One region of the Pseudoalteromonas sp. Bsw20308 genome, then DNA from elsewhere that is predicted to be linked to it. Evidence: predicted binding sites of a transcription regulator. Region 1 holds the regulator's gene; the other holds the start of a gene.
What was found. The regulator FliA, encoded in region 1, starts transcription of late flagellar genes. The targets are predictions, from matches to a motif close to CTAAAGNTNNNNNNNNNNNNGCCGATA.

Region 1 (8,722 bases):
CTTGGTCGTGATCAAGAACACCTTTACTAATCGCTATTTTTTTCAGCTTCTCAGCATCCATACCAGCACCATCATCTTTAATGGTAAGTAAAATATGATCGCCTTGCTGAGATGCTGATAACGTAACAGTACCTGTTCTTGGTTTTCCAGCAGCCTCACGAAAATCTGGCATTTCAATACCGTGATCAACAGAGTTACGCACTAAATGCACTAAAGGGTCGGCTAATGCCTCAACCAAATTTTTATCTAAATCAGTCTCTTCACCAACTAATAATAGATTAATGTCTTTATTTAAGCTGCGTGCTAAATCACGAACAACTCGAGGAAATCGGCCAAACACTTTTTTAATTGGTTGCATGCGGGTTTGCATAACCGCACCTTGAATATCAGCAGTAACAACATCTAAGTTAGATATAGCTTTACCCATTGCTTCGCTTTCAGAATTCGTAGCCAAGCTAACTAAGCGGTTACGAACAAGTACCAATTCACCGACCATATTCATAATTTGATCTAAGCGTTTAGTGTCAACACGCACTGTCGTTTCAGCAGTTGGTGCAGTAGCCTTTTTTGGAGCAGCAGCAGCTGTTTTTTCAGCAGGTTTTGCAGGTACTGGTTTTAATGCTTCAACTTTTGGTACTGGGGCTGCTTTGGGCTTAGGAACAGCTTGTTTTGCGGCTGGTTTTTCAGCAATCGCAGGAGTGCTTTCTAAAGATTTAGGTGCAGTTCCCTTACCATGAAGTTCATCTAACAGTGATTCAAATTCATCATCACTGATATCATCGTTCGATGAATCTGTATTGTTAGTCGAAGGCGATGGCTTTTGTACATCAGGTGTAACATTACTTTCTTGCGCTGCAACAGAGCCGAAACTGCCAACACCATGAAGCTCGTCTAGTAAATTATCAAACTCATCGTCTGTAATATCACCATTCAAATCATGACTATTTGTGGGGGCTTTTACTGCCGATTCTTGGCTTGTACCATGTAATTCATCAAGTAGGTTTTCAAACTCATCCTCTGTAATTTCATCAATTTGAGAGTCAGTTTCAGATGAAGTTGGGCCACTAAACAGCTCATCAAAAGCAAAAGGGTCCGCACCATCAGTACTGGGAGTTTGTGCTTCAGCGGCTTCTTGAGGCTGTTCTACAACAACTTCAGGAGAAGTACCTGATAACTCGTCTTCTGTGGGGGGGAGACCTAACTTATGTAAAACTTCAAGTAGTTGAGGATCCGCAGGTTCTGGTTTATCACGATTTTGAATCGTCGCAAACATTTCATTGATAGTATCAAGTGCTTGTAAGATAACATCCATTAGCTCAGAATTAACAGAACGAACGCCCTGCCTTAACAAGTCGAATACATTTTCTGCGCCGTGACATGCGTCAACAAGCTCAGTCATAGCTAAGAATCCAGCACCGCCTTTTACGGTATGAAAGCCTCTAAATATAGCATTTAGCAACTCGGTATCTTCTGGATTGTTTTCCAGTTCAACTAACTGTTCAGATAAAAGCTCAAGGATTTCTCCTGCTTCTACAAGAAAGTCTTGTAAAATATCTTCATCGACTTCAAACATGCAGTTACTCTCCTCTTAGAAGCCCAAACTTGATAAAAGATCATCGACTTCATCTTGATCAGACACAACATCATTACGTGATTCTTTATCAATAATAGGCCCTTCAGGACCTGCTAATGTTTCTGGGTCAACTGGGTCATCTATTTTTTGTGGTTTTAGGGTGACTGCTTTACTGATATCTTGTTCAGAAAAAGCAGTTAAAAGATGAAGTAAGCTTTCTTCAACTTCCCTAACAAGTTCTATAATTCGGCGAATTACTTGACCTGTCAAATCTTGATAATCTTGGGCCATTAATATGTTAGTCATGAAGCTTTGTAACTCATCAGTTTTATGATGAGAACTGCTCATGAATTTATCAATGCTGTGGCACAGTACTTTAAATTCACCGAGTTCAATTTCACGACTCATTAGACGGTCCCATGTCGGTTTGATATGGGATATTTCATCCGCTAACTGTTGTGCTATCGGTAAACTCGCCTCAACCGCATCCATGGTTTTATTTGCAGCATTTTCTGTCATCTCAATGACATAATTAAGCCGTTTTTTAGCATCAGGTATAGCGTCGTTAGTGAGATCTGTTAGGCGCGTGTCTAGCTCAAAGCCTTTTAAAGCTTCATGTAGTTGACGCGTCAACTTTCCCACTTCGTCAAATATTTCTGACTGCTCTTTAGATGCAGTATCTAAAATTAGTTGATCAGCTTTATCATGTTCGCCATTTTCTAAAAAAGTGACGAGCTGACGAGCTTGTTCTAACGTTATCCGAGGCGCAGCAGGTGCTGGCATAAGCCTTTCCCCTATTATTAACCTAAGCGTTCGAACACTTTTTCTAATTTAGTTTTTAATGTGCCAGCTGTAAATGGTTTTACAATATAGCCATTAACACCAGCTTGAGCCGCTGCTATTATTTGTTCTTTTTTAGCTTCAGCTGTCACCATTAAAACAGGAAGGTGTTTTAATTTATCGTCAGCCCTTATCGCTCTCAAAAGATCAATACCTTGCATTCCTGGCATGTTCCAATCTGTTACCACAAAATCAAAAACTTGATTTTGTAACATGGGTAAGGCTGTAGAGCCGTCATCCGCTTCTTGGACGTTGGTAAAGCCTAAGTCGCGCAATAGATTTTTAATAATACGTCTCATTGTCGAAAAATCATCAACAACAAGAATTTTCATGTTTTTATCCAAAACATCCTCCAGTGAGGTCTTAACCTGTATTTACTTACTACTAGTTTATCCAGTCATTGATTTTTGCTTTTAGCTTAATCATCGCCTGACCATGTATCTGACTTACACGCGATTCACTTACATCGAGTATATGTCCAATTTCTTTTAAATTCATTTCATCGTTATAGTACAAAGAAAGTACCATTGCGTCTCGTTCTGGTAATGACTTGATAGCATTTAATAATGATTCATTAAATCGTTCATTTTTAACGTTATTAAACGGTTTGTCTAGCGTTAAATCTTGGCCAGCCGTGGTAATAACATCTTCATCGACCCCGAGGTCTTCGATGCCTAACACTTTACTTGTGTTTACATCGTTTAAAATATGATGGTACTCATTTAACGAAATTTCAAGTTTTTCAGCAACTTCTATATCGGTTGGTTCACGATTTAAGTTACTTTCTAATCCAGCAATCGTCTCGGCTACAAGACGGCTTTTTCTATGAACCGACCGAGGAGCCCAGTCACCACGGCGCATTTCATCAAGCATGGCACCGCGAATTCGTATTCCCGCGAACGTTTCAAAACTTGCGCCTTTGGTTGCATCAAAGTTTTTTGATGCTTCAATTAGGCCTATCATACCCGACTGAATTAGGTCATCAAGTTGGACACTTGGAGGCAAACGAGCAATTAAATGACATGCCACTTTTTTGACTAGCGATGCATGTTTTTCAACAATCACATTTAAATTTTGTGTTGATTGATATCCCATAGCTCTATTTACCAATGTTGTCATAATTAGCCGTTAACTAGCTTCTCTATAAAAAACTCTAAATGTCCTGAAGGTTGGTTAGGTATAGGCCATTTCACTGCTCTTGTCGCCAGTGCTTTAAAGGCAACTGAAGCAGGAGAACTAGGAAAAAGTTCTACAATCACTTTTTGACGGCGAGTTGCCTTACGCATATTTTCGTCATAGGGGATTGTTGCAACCAACTCCATTGACACATCTAAAAATCGGTCCGTTACTTTTGAAAGTTTTGCAAATAACTCATGACCTTCACGCATACTACGAACCATATTAGCTACAATTTTGAATTTATACACCCCATGCTCACGACTTAACACTTTAATAAGTGCATAAGCATCTGTGATTGAAGTCGGTTCGTCGCACACTACAACCATTACATCTTGAGCAGCACGAGAAAAACTCAGTACCATATCTGAAATACCCGCAGCGGTATCTACAATTAAGATATCAAATTCGGTATTTAATTCGCTAAAAGCGCGTATAAGGCCTGCATGTTCAGACGGTGATAATTCCACCATACTCTGAGAACCAGAGGTCGCTGGTACAATTTTAATTCCTGCAGGACCTTCAACTAAAATCTCATCGAGTTCACACTCACCAGAAAGTACATGTGATAAATTACGTTCAACCCGTAATCCGAGCATCACATCACAGTTCGCTAGACCTAAGTCGGCATCAAGTACTAAAACTCGATTACCTTGCTGGCCTAATGCTATTGCCGTGTTAAGTGAAACATTTGTTTTACCTACACCACCCTTGCCACCAGTAACAGCGATAACTTTTACGCCGTTGTTATTGTTTTGACTCATTTTGCGCAGGCCGCTTGCTTGATCTAATACTGTGTTAATCATACATCCCTACTGTGCTCGACGCCACTGCTTGGTGTCGTGAATGTTGTGCTTTTATTCTTTTCAAATACAATTGCTCAGCTTTTTTTACTAGTTTTTCTGCATTTGCAACACGAATGTCTTCTGGAACTCGTTGACCATTAGTAAGATACCCTATTGGAAGGCGATTTTGAATCGCAATACTAATAATCTCACCTAAACTTAAAGATTCATCCAACTTGGTGAAAATACAACCACTTAACTGCACTTTTTTGAAGTGTCGTACTGTTTCTTGCAAGACATTTATTTGCGCTGTTGCACTTAATACTAAATAACTACGAATATCAACACGTTGATTGCGCATAAGCGTATTCAATTGCTCTGTTAAACGTAAGTCTCGTTGACTCATACCTGCTGTATCAATTAATACTAGACGTTTATTTCGTAAATGGTATAAAACTTCAGCTAATTCATTAGCATCTTTAACCTGCTTTACTCCACAACCGATAATTCGACCGTATGTTGCAAGTTGCTCATAAGCACCAATTCTGTATGTATCGGTGGTTATTAGCGCCACTTTATCTGCACCGTATTTCTGTGCGCCTAAAGCAGCTAACTTTGCAACTGTTGTCGTTTTCCCCACACCAGTTGGGCCTACCAATGCGTAAACACCACCTTGACGTAGTATTTCATTATTCGTAGTTTGCATCTGGTCTTCGACCATTGTTAACAAAGCCTTCCAACCTTGTTGGCGAGATACGTCATCAGGTACAAAACACGCCATTTGTTCTGCAACTTCTTTATCGATTCCCATACCAACTAAACGGTCAATCATACAAGCACGTGTGGGGTCACGGCGTGCCATATCTTGTTGCATTAAACCTGATACTTGGTGCTCTAGCAATTGACGAATAGCGTTCATTTCTTCACGCATTGACGTCATTTCTTCACTTTCATTATTTTTAACGTGCGCTTGAGGTGTTACAGGGCTATCTAGATCATCAAAATCACGATCTAGGTCATCAAAACCTAAACTATCGGCTTGGGTCTGTGGACGTGTTGGTGCAATATCTTCGCGAGCAAACATATTCGCTGAGCGAGGTTTGACAACGGGCTCTTGATAATTATCGGTCGTTTCAATACCCGATTGAGAAAACATTGATGCTAATTCAGGTGAACGTGGGCGAGGAGATTGACGCTCTAGTAAAGCTTCTAAACTATCTGCAACCCTAGCTTGGGGAGCCGCTTTAGGGCGTTGTGGCTCTGGCTTTACAAAATTATGTATACTGTGTGATTGTGCTGAGTCATCCGCACGCGCTAAAGTATTTTGCGGCTGTGCAACTGATTTAGGGGCCGCTTTTTCATAATCAACTGCGGCTACAATCTCAACGCCATTAGCCAGCTTTTTGTTAGACATAATAACCGCATCAACACCAAGTTCATCTTTCACTTCTTTAAGTGCTGTACGCATATCTTTAGCAAAAAAACGTTTAATTTTCATTATTCAACCCCTTTAAAATCTTATTGTTGGCCTACAGAGCTGACAATTTTTATCTGTCTTTCGTCTGGCACCTCTTGATAAGACATCACCCTTAATCCTGGGATGGTGTACTTAACAAAACGAGATAACACAGTACGTAACATTCCTGACGTTAACAGTATTGAAGGTTCACCGGCCATTTCTTGATTTTGATGCGCTTCATTCAATGACACTTGAAGTCGCTCTGCAAGTCCTGGCTCTATACCGGCACCTTCATCGCCTGCATTTTGTAATGACTGATGCAACATCTGTTCCAACTCAGGCGCCAAGGTTATGACAGGTATTTCAGATGACATTCCAACCGCATCTTGAACAATTAATCTACGCAGAGAAATACGCACTGCAGCCGTTAATACATCAGGGTCTTGGCTACGAGGACCATACTCAACAAGGGTTTGTACAATTGATCGCATATCGCGAATAGCCACCCCTTCGTTCAATAAGTTCTGTAGTACTTTTACAATAGCGGTTAACGGCAATACATCAGGGACAAGCCCTTCAACCAAACGAGGATGACTCTTTCCAAGCATATCAAGTAAGTTTTGAACTTCTTCATGCCCTAGTAACAACGCTGCGCTGTTAGTTAACAACTGACTAATATGAGTTGCAACCACTGTGGCAGAATCAACAACGGTATAGCCTAAAGATTGAGCTTCGTCTTTTTGATCAGGTTTAATCCAAACCGCGTCTAACCCAAATGCAGGATCTTTAGTTTCAATTCCTTTTATCGGACCAAATACTTGCCCTGGGTTAATAGCCAGCTCATCACCATGCTTAAGCTCCCCCTCACCAGTAGATACTCCCATTAGCGTTATTCTGTAAGCATTAGGGTCTAGTTCTAAATTATCGCGAATATGAACAGGAGGAACTAAAAATCCAAGCTCTTGAGAAAGCTTTTTACGCACTCCTTTAATCCGGTTGAGTAGTTCACCACCTTGTGATTGATCAACCAGCGGAATTAATCTATACCCTACTTCTAATCCTATTACATCAACTTGCTGAACATCATCCCAACCAAGCTCTTTTTGCTCTTGTTTATTCGCAACACCTGTCGCGGTGCTTCCGCCATTTGCAGCCTCTTCAGCTTCGGCTGCAGCAGCTTTGATTTTACTTTGCTGCGTGTAATAGGCTAAGTAACCAAGTAGTGCGCCTAAACTCAAAAAAGCAAAATGCGGCATACCAGGGACTAACCCCATGATGATCAAAATACCTGAAGCAATAAAGAGTGACTTTTCGTTACCAAGTTGTTTCTTGAATTGGTCACCCATATTAAGCGACTCATTTTGACGTGTTACTACAATTGCCGTGCCAATTGAGAGCAATAATGATGGAAGCTGAGCAACCAAACCGTCACCAATGGTTAGAAGTGTATATACTTCCATTGCATGGCTAAAACTTAAGTTATGCTGGATCATCCCAACAAATAAGCCACCTACAATATTAATAATTAAAATAACGATACCGGCTATTGCATCGCCTTTTACAAACTTACTCGCACCATCCATTGAACCGTAAAAATCGGCTTCGCGAGTTACTTCCTCGCGACGGTCACGCGCTTGCTCAGCACTAATAAAGCCGGCATTTAAATCGGCATCTATTGCCATTTGTTTACCTGGCATTGCATCAAGGGTGAAACGTGCAGATACCTCAGAAATACGTCCAGCACCCTTTGTTATTACTACAAAGTTGATAATGATAAGAATTAAAAATACAACTAAACCAACTGCATAGTTACCACCAATTACAACTGAGCCAAATGCTTCAATGACCTTACCTGCAGCATCACCACCGTTGTGACCCTCAAGTAACACAACTCGAGTACTAGCAACGTTGAGCGCTAAGCGCATAATCGTAGCGATAAGTAATACAGCGGGGAACATACCAAATTCAACTGGTTTCATCGTGTAAACAGTCACGAGTAATACAACTAATGCGAGCGCAATATTAAACGAAAAAAGGATGTCGAGTAAAAATGGCGGTAATGGTAAAATCACCATTCCCAGTGCAGCAAGCACAAGCAAAGGAGTCCCTACTCCTTTGGCATATTCTTTTTTGTCTCTATTAAGTTGTTGTAATACCGCTTTAAAACTCATAATTCTACAATTTCAAAAAATTGACACTATATAGAATTAGCAATAACTATTCCAAGTTAGTAAATTTGCGATATTAATACTTGTAGGCGTCGGGGATGGGGAGTTTATTACTAAGCTTTGTAGGGCGTTTTCCTCGTCCCTTGTTAAAACGTTTTAGCTGAAATACATACGCTAGCACTTGTGCAACAGCCGTAAATAGCTGATCAGGTATTTGATCGCCAACTTCAGCCGTATGATAAAGTGCTCTAGTTAGCATGGGGGACTCTACAATGGGGACTTCATTACCAATTGCTACTTTACGAATTTGCATTGCCATCTCGTCAATACCTTTGGCTAGTACAATAGGCGCTCCTGCACGCTCCGTATCGTACTTTAAAGCGACTGAGTAATGAGTTGGGTTAGTAACAATAACATCTGCATCAGGCACATCTTGCATCATGCGTTTTTGCGACATTTGCCTTTGTGTTTGCCTAATACGTGCTTTTATTTGTGGGTCACCTTCCGAGTTTTTATACTCATCTTTAACCTCTTGCATTGTCATTTTAAGTTGCTTGTTATGGTTATAACTTTGAAATGGCGCATCAATTGCTGCAATAATAATTAAAGTGCATGAAAGCCCTAAAAACATCCACGCTAAAATCTCTAAGGCATGAATAATATTACCCGGTGCACTTTCTAAGCTTAAGTGCAGTATTTCATCAAAAAAAGTATCAATTAA
Region 2 (8,722 bases), 430 kb from region 1:
AAAGTAGAGACACACATTATGATCAGTGCATTTGATATGTTTAGCATTGGTATTGGCCCTTCGTCATCACACACCGTTGGCCCAATGCGCGCATCACGCTTATTTGTTAATGACCTACAAGAACAACAATTATTAGCAAATGTTACCGATATTAAAGTAGAGCTTTATGGCTCTTTGGGTCAAACAGGTGTTGGCCATGGTTCGGGTAAAGCCGTAATTCTTGGTTTAGCCGGTTACGACCCTGAAACTATAGATGCCGATTTAGTCGACGACATTTTAGCGACCATCGAACAAGATCAGGTTATTTATTTAAACAAAACACACAAAGCTAAGTTTCCAAAACAAGGCGCTATTGTTTTTCATCGTCGCAAAACGCTGCCTAAGCACTCTAATGCAATGGAAATTATCGCCTCAAACAACGGCGAAAAAGTTTACAGCAAAGTATATTACTCTATTGGCGGTGGCTTTATTGTTACTGACGAAGAGTTTGAAAACGAAAAACAAGCAGCCCTCGATATTAGAGAAGAAAACCCAGCCCCATTCCCATTTGGTAGCGCAAAAGAGTTACTAGAAATGTGTAAAGAGTCAGGGCTTAGTGTTTCAAGCTTGATGATGAAGAACGAAAAAACACTGCGCACTGAAGATGAAATAAAAGACACGCTGTTTCATATCTGGAAAGTAATGATGGCCTGTATTGACCGTGGTATGCGTACAGAAGGTATTTTACCTGGCGGCTTAAAAGTAAAGCGCCGTGCGCCTAGCTTATACTTAAAACTAAATATAGAAGTCAGTAACGACCCACTTCGTGCAATGGACTGGGTTGATTTATTTGCCCTTGCCGTAAACGAAGAAAATGCGGCAGGTGGCCGTGTAGTTACCGCACCAACTAATGGTGCTGCGGGTATTTTACCAGCTGTACTTATGTACTATCACACATTTGTGAAAGAAGTAGACCGCGATATAGCCACACGTTATTTATTAACGGCTGCTGCTATTGGTATTTTATATAAAAAGAATGCCTCTATATCGGGTGCCGAAGTAGGTTGCCAAGGTGAAGTTGGCGTTGCGTGCTCTATGGCAGCAGGCGCATTAACAGAAATTGTTGGTGGCAATGTTGTGCAAGTAGAAAACGCAGCAGAAATTGGTATGGAACATAATTTAGGCCTCACGTGCGACCCTGTTGGTGGCTTAGTACAAGTGCCATGTATTGAACGCAATGCAATGGGCGCGATTAAAGCAATTAATGCCTCACGTTTAGCTATTCGTGGCAGTGGCGAGCAAAAGGTATCACTTGATAAAGTGATTAAAACCATGCTTGAAACCGGCAACGATATGAAAACCAAATACAAAGAAACCGCTCGCGGTGGATTGGCTGTTAATATTATTGAATGTTAAAAATAACTAAAAAAGGCCATACAAATTTGTATGGCCTTTTTTATCTAGCTGTATAAATTTAAGACAAAAATGCAAATTTAATAATAAACAGTGCCGTTAAAATCCATACGCTAATTGTGACTTCGTCTTGCTTACCACACAACACTTTTACTACCGTATAAGATATAAAACCAAGTGCTATACCATGAGCAATTGAAAACGTTAATGGCGTCATCAGTAAAACGACTGTAACGGGAATGGCATCGGTCATATCATCCCAATTAACAAACTTCAGATTTTGTAGCATTAAAACTGCAACATATAAAATGGCTCCAGCGGTTGCGTAAGCTGGTACCATTTGCGCAAGTGGTGCAAAAAACATCATAAGTAAAAAGCAAATACCTACCACAACCGCTGTTAAACCAGTACGCCCACCTACAGATACACCTGCAACAGACTCTATATAAGATGTTGTAGTAGAAGTGCCCAACATAGCGCCTGCAATTGTTGCTGTACTGTCAGCACTTAGCGCTCTTCCTAACCGAGGCATATTTCCTTTTTCATCAGCAAGCCCTGCTTTTTGAGTAACTGCAACTAAAGTACCCGAGGTATCAAATAAATCCACAAACAAAAATGCGAAAATAACACTCAACATAGACAATTCAAGTGCAGCACCAAAGTCAAGCTGCATAAAAGTAGGTAAAATAGAAGGAGGCGTAGCAACAATTCCATGGTATTCAACAAGCCCTAAAGCCAGTGCGATACCGGTCACTAATAAAATACTAATTAACACACCACTTTTAAAGTTACGATATAAAAGCGCAGCAATAATAAAAAAGCTGAAAATAGCTAATAATGGGCCAGCTGAAGTTATATCACCTAATTGTACTAACGTTGCAGGGCTGGCAACGATGATCCCCGCATTTTTAAGAGCAATTAAAGCTAAAAATGCGCCAATACCCGTTGCAATGGCCCGCTTTAAAACCAAAGGAATGGCATTAATAATCCACTCACGAACTTTAAACAGGCTTAGAAGTAAAAATATACACCCAGACATAAAAACAGCACCTAATGCCGCCTGCCATGTGTAACCCATCCCTAATACAACACCATATGTAAAAAATGCATTTAACCCCATTCCAGGCGCTAATGCTAAAGGATAATTAGCCCACAACCCCATAATAAAACAACCAATAGCAGCTGCAATACAAGTTGCTACAAAAGCAGCTCCCTGATCCATTCCAGCCTCTGCTAACATGGCAGGGTTAACAAATACAATGTAAACCATTGTGATAAATGTAGTAATACCCGCAATGCATTCACGGCGGACTGATGAGCCATTCTCACTAATTTTAAATAAAGCTTCGAGCATAATAGACTTATGGTTGTAAAAAGTGGCAATATTTTAACATAAAAATCATCTTTTACAGGACATTTTACCTTGCGATATACTAAACTATTGACTTAGTTACATAACGAATGAGTGAGCATGATAAAAACAACACCGACAGGCCAAGATTTAGAGCAGCAGTTAGACAATATACTGTCCTTTGTCACGCAACCTAGCGACACTAACTCAACGCCAACTAACGAAAATAGTCAGCAAAATACACTTAACAAAGCACTGTATTATTTAAAAAACAATCAAAATGCACTTGCTGCGAAGTGGATGCGTTTAGCTGCGATGTCTGGAGAACTTCGAGCACAATTTTACTTAGGACTATTTTTTGTAAAAGGCCAAGGTGTTCCGCAAAGTGTATTTCATGCTGTTGCATGGCTAAGCTTATCAAGTAGTCAAGGTCACGAGCCAGCAACTACTGCATTAACTGACTTGCGTAAACACATTGAAACTAAACGCTTTAAAGATGCCCAATGCTACGCTGCAAGTTTATATGAACAAATTCACCAATTGCAGTTTTCTCACCTAATACCAAATAACGCTAACGAAGAGTAAATTACACATACGAAACTATGCTGTAATTTACACATGAAATCATTATTTAAAGCTGCCATATCAACCTTCAACAGGTGTATACAGTATTCAACACAATAATGCACAGTTGGAAACAACAACATAAAGGTAAATTTAAATCATTAAATATTAATAACTTAAAAAAATGACAATTTAAAAAAAGTCTAAATCTTAAATTATCGTACAAAAAAATAGCAAAAAACACTTGCACACAAACACTGTATAAACTACTGTATGTAAATACTGTATAAAAACCCAGTGAGTGAAGCGATATGTTACAACCAATTACCGTACGAACAGTTAAAAGCTACCAACAAGACAATAAAAGCGATTGTGTTAATTTAATTGAAATTGAAGATGAAATTTCGGCAACATTTGAGCTATTAAAAGTATTACATCAATACAATAGCTTAAATGCTTGGACATTATTAATCGCACCCGATCACGTCCCTAGTAAAGCGCTACTTGATTCGTGCTCTATCGATACGAGTAAATTACTCGTTATTAGACAAAAACACTTAGTGAATCTAGAGTACGTATTAAATTCGGCTTTACACAACGGTAATTTTGCAGCTGTAATTACTTGGACTGATATAGTTAATAACCAGCTATTAACTAGCTTATCTCTGGATATGAGTAAAACAAATACAAAGTTATATTGCTTCACGAAAAACAAACAAACCACAGAGATATTACTAGCTCAATAATCTTGTTAAACTAACATTTTAGCTTTACACCAAAATTATGACCTCACTGAATAAAACATTATGTCTTTGTGGCAGCCAACAAAATTATGTTGACTGCTGCGAACCTTTTCATTTGGCAATACAGCATCCTCAAACACCAGAGCTACTTATGCGCTCTCGTTATAGTGCTTATGCACTCAAAAATGCTAAGTATATTTATCAAACATATACAACAGATAAACAGCCCGAAAACCCCGTTAAAGAAATTAAAGAATTTGCAGATGGTTGCCGCTTTATAAAACTGACAATTATAGACTCAGGGCACGATGATAGTCAGGGTTTTGTAGAATTTAAAGCGCACTACTTTTATGATAATTTATACTGTGAATTGCACGAACAATCAAAATTCATTAAAGAAAAAAATCAGTGGAAATATTCTGACGGCGTTATATTACCTGTTGCAGATATAAAAATTGGCAGGAACGATGATTGCCCATGTGGCAGTACTAAAAAGTATAAAAAGTGCCATAGCCTATAAACCTCAACTTACCCAGGCATCAGGTATTTTGAAACACACTAATTAGTTAAATGATATGTACTCTAGTTTTGTACATATTATTTAACTTAATGTGGCGCATACGCACGAAAAGTTATTTATTTCCAAAAAACTCAGCGTCTCTAAATAAAATTTTTATACCAATCTGCTTATGTATGGGGTCTATCTAACGTTAAGAAAATTACGCTAGAACTAGGCAAAAGTTTTTGTATCTAGTTGTTCTAAATGAAAAATTTTTAACGACGTTATAGTGCAATTTAATTCGTTAAATTGATCAAAGATTTATGCAGGTTGGTATTATAGGGTTATTAGATAATTTATATTGTTCAAATACTTATACCAACTTTTTTAATTAAGTGATCTATTTTTAGATAACAGAATCGTGTCGATAACAAGACAAAAAATCGTTATTTAATTGGTCTATATCAGAAATTTTTAACGCCGTTAGCGTCAGATTTAATCCCTCAAACTGATTAAGCATTATTGCGGATTGGTTAGTTGGTTAGTATTATTCAGATTGATATTAAAACCCACATAACACATAACAAAAATGGACCACTTGGGTCCATCTCTACTTTTACGAGTACTTAAAATTTAAGAGTTACTCGTCGTCATCTAAATCAGCTTGTTGACGCTGTGCCGGCTTTGCTAAAATCTCTACGTAGAAAGACTTTAAATCTTGCTTTTCGATGTCGCTGATATGATTGCTAATCTCTGCAACGTGCACTACTTGAGCATCTTCAGCTGTATTACCAAACTTACAGTCAAATGCCCAGTAATCAGCATCTTCAGGTAGCGTTTTATTACGTTCTCTTTTCAAATATTTTTTCACTTCGTGCTTTGCAGCATCGACCATACGAGGGTATTTGATTTTCTCGTGATTCAGCGTGAATGTTTTCTTCATTACGTTCCTAATTACCTTGGTTTAATGATAACGGCATTTCATGTCATACCATTTGACATCATTATAGCAATTGCATTAAATTTTTGGATGCTTTTTTTAAACTAAATCAATTTTTAGGCAATTAACATTATAAATAGCTACAAAGCCTCTCTTTTTAGCCATCATTATTATAAAAATGACCATTTAAAGCTTGTTTTACTGGGCCTGACATAAGCTAATTTGAAATCGTAGATAGATAAATTATTTTGTAGGTCAATATTATGCTGTAGCTAAGTGAAGCGGTTGATGTAATGATTCATCATTAAGACCATCATAGAATGAAGCTACGTCCATTTGCGGATGCGATAGCTGAGTCTCTTTGTTCTTAATACGTCTGCGCACAGCTAGCTCACAATTATCAAGCACATTGAGTGGAATATGAGCTAAATCATTTCTTATTGAAAGTGGTTCAGGGTTTAAGCAGTGTCGTAACTTAATATCGCTCATACCTGCATGCTCTCCCACATTTGATAATAAAGCGGCGTTGTGTTGCCCAATCAACATATTAAACTCATCCGGTGCTAAAGGCTGCTTCGGACCCGAACCAAATTGCTTACGAAGTGTCTCTTCTTCAACAATAGGGTTTTCAATATCTGTTTTTGGAAAATGGAACTGACTAAAATCAAGCGCATCGTGGGATAACATTGCCAATAAAAGAGAAAACTCTCCTCGACGTTGTTCGTGTACACTTTTATTCAACCGTGTACTTAGTTGACTCTCTGTGATTAACAAATCGTCGATTTGCATAGACTTTAGCCGATTATTGTAGGTAATAGATATTTATCGGCTTTATTTCATTTTTCTTTAGCTTTTTTCTTTACTTAAATATAAGTTTTGCTATTATCAGCGCCGTTGCACTGGAGGGGTTCCCGAGCGGCCAAAGGGATCAGACTGTAAATCTGACGGCTCAGCCTTCGCTGGTTCGAATCCAGCTCCCTCCACCACTTTTCTTACCGCTAAGTTAAGTGGGGCCAAGTGTAACAAAATTAGTGTGGAGGGGTTCCCGAGCGGCCAAAGGGATCAGACTGTAAATCTGACGGCTCAGCCTTCGCTGGTTCGAATCCAGCTCCCTCCACCACTTTTCTTCTAAAATACCTTATATTTTAAACTTCAATATTTTTTAAAATTCCCACTGTAAACTTTGTCCATTATTCTTTAACCAATCTGATGCTATCTTATGATCCGGATAAAACTTAGCTACACGTTGCCAAAATACACGACTGTGGTCTAAGTGACGTAAATGCGCCAACTCGTGGACTATGACGTAGTCTATAATTGATTTTTTGGCTCCAATCAAGAGTAAGTTAAACGTAAGCTCACGTTTACTATTACAACTCCCCCATTTACGTTTATAGATACGTATTCGTAAATCATTCGGTAAAGGTTCCTCCATTAGTTTACAAAAGTGGGCAAGACGCATATCAATATATAATCCTAATTTTTCAGTTAAATACGCCTCAAGTAATGTTTTATACTTCAATTTTTTATGGCTCACTCGAGAAGAACACAATACGCTTAATGTATTCTCATGCTCTATAACTTGAGAATGCAAAGCGTGTTCAAACGTTATGTCTATAAGATTTGAGAAAATTAGAATTTTATGTGTTTCGAGTGGATATTGCTTTGAGTCTGCAATATTAATCTGTTTATCAAGTTGGCTATTTACCCAATCTCGTTTCTCAACCAACCATAAATCCAACTGTTTTTTAGGAACATAATGAGGCGCATAAACGGTTATTGACCGTTGGTGCACTTTAATAGCAACAGTCTTACGTCGGGCACTTCGCTTTAATTGATACTCAAACAACAGTTCTACCACATTTAACCAACACGAAATTTCTAATATTTTATACCAATAGGCTTAAGTATGGGATCTAATTAATAATAAAAAACAGGTCTATAACTAAGTGAAAACTTTATATCTAACTGCTTCAAACGATAATAGAAGACCAAGCCTTGCTGACCTTACAATATTAAAGTTCATTTTATCTAAGAGCGATTTAATCGCTGCGTGAGGTGTGTCACCTAGTGGGGTCGGTAACTTTTCATGCGTTACCTTACTGACTTACATCCATGTGAAAACAAGTAAAAACCTAGCAAAGCTTCTGCGTCCTGATCACGATTTTCACCTATATTTGTGCAGCGACAAAACGTAAATTACCTTTAGGTTGAATCCTAAAAACAGCGCATGTCTGGCACTTATGTTAACTGTACAAGCACAAATAATTGCTAAAAAATACAGTTTCACTTGAAACAAAAAAGCAGCGAATAAACCCCAATTAGATATTATTCAAAGTGATAGCAGTATGATAAAAACTTACACATAAATTCATATAATGGGAATTATAGGATTAACTACATTAGCTTTTTTAGATGAATGCGAACCTAAGTTAACCGATGGATAGTAAAGTTTTATATACGAGTAATCATGAGATGTGATCTCATGGCTATTACCACTGTCATCTTTAAAATACATTGAAAACGTTACACCATGATCAGCAAGAACCGCTTTTATATTTAAACTTTCAAGATGACTAAGCCACTGTATAAATTGCTCCCCTGTTGCCAAAAATGCAATTCCTTTACTGCGCCCCTCACCTTCAAAAAGTGCTAAACGAGTCTTTGAACTAGCATCCTCGAGCGTTAAAGGTCCTCGTCCGTCCTCATTCCAAAAAGCAAGTTCGGGTACTATACTAAAACCTAAAACGCGCTCATACCATTTAACTGCATTCGATAAATTTTCAACATTCAAATGGCAATGATCAATACCTGACAATTTAGGCATATTTTTATTATCCACGTTACTCACCAATTTCTGACTTTAATTGCTCTAAAAACTCATGCATGTAAACTGTACGCCTATTCGCTTCTGCTTTAGCTGATGGGGTATTCATGCTTTGAGCAATATGTAATAGTTTTATAAAAAAATGATCAAGTGTATATTTTTTATCATCAGCTTCTCGTTCAATACAAAAAGGGTCTTCTGGGTTATACAATAACCGAGAAATTGAGCCGCCAACTTTCATACATCGACTCACTCCAATCGCACCTAGTGCATCCATTCTGTCAGCATCTTGTACTATTTGCGCCTCAACTGTTTTAATTTCTATATTTGCGCTAAAGCTATGAGCCGCAATAGCATGATGAATATCATCAAAAAGTGACTCGTCATAATCAATCGATTTTAAAAA

Region 2: D172_RS11240 (VC2046/SO_2500 family protein) is a predicted target of FliA. The motif match lies at 6,313-6,339, and genes of this name have one in related genera.

The regions. Positions count from the first base shown of each region.
Region 1 covers NZ_CP013138.1:3,023,478-3,032,199, forward strand. Annotated here, with positions in the region: gene D172_RS13340 (chemotaxis protein CheA) at 1-1,573, opposite strand, end outside; gene D172_RS13345 (protein phosphatase CheZ) at 1,589-2,356, opposite strand; gene cheY (chemotaxis response regulator CheY) at 2,374-2,757, opposite strand; gene D172_RS13355 (RNA polymerase sigma factor FliA) at 2,798-3,508, opposite strand; gene D172_RS13360 (MinD/ParA family ATP-binding protein) at 3,535-4,395, opposite strand; gene flhF (flagellar biosynthesis protein FlhF) at 4,388-5,872, opposite strand; gene flhA (flagellar biosynthesis protein FlhA) at 5,893-8,004, opposite strand; gene flhB (flagellar biosynthesis protein FlhB) at 8,078-8,722, opposite strand, start outside.
Region 2 covers NZ_CP013138.1:2,598,254-2,606,975, forward strand. Annotated here, with positions in the region: gene D172_RS11210 (L-serine ammonia-lyase) at 19-1,395, shown strand; gene D172_RS11215 (NCS2 family permease) at 1,454-2,746, opposite strand; gene D172_RS11220 (tetratricopeptide repeat protein) at 2,864-3,328, shown strand; gene D172_RS11225 (SulA-like leucine-rich domain-containing protein) at 3,619-4,053, shown strand; gene D172_RS11230 (YchJ family protein) at 4,091-4,570, shown strand; gene D172_RS11235 (DUF6172 family protein) at 5,190-5,492, opposite strand; gene D172_RS11240 (VC2046/SO_2500 family protein) at 5,751-6,278, opposite strand; tRNA gene D172_RS11245 (tRNA-Tyr) at 6,391-6,475, shown strand; tRNA gene D172_RS11250 (tRNA-Tyr) at 6,525-6,609, shown strand; gene D172_RS11255 (M48 family metallopeptidase) at 6,652-7,350, opposite strand; gene D172_RS11260 (VOC family protein) at 7,861-8,316, opposite strand; gene D172_RS11265 (HD domain-containing protein) at 8,333-8,722, opposite strand, start outside.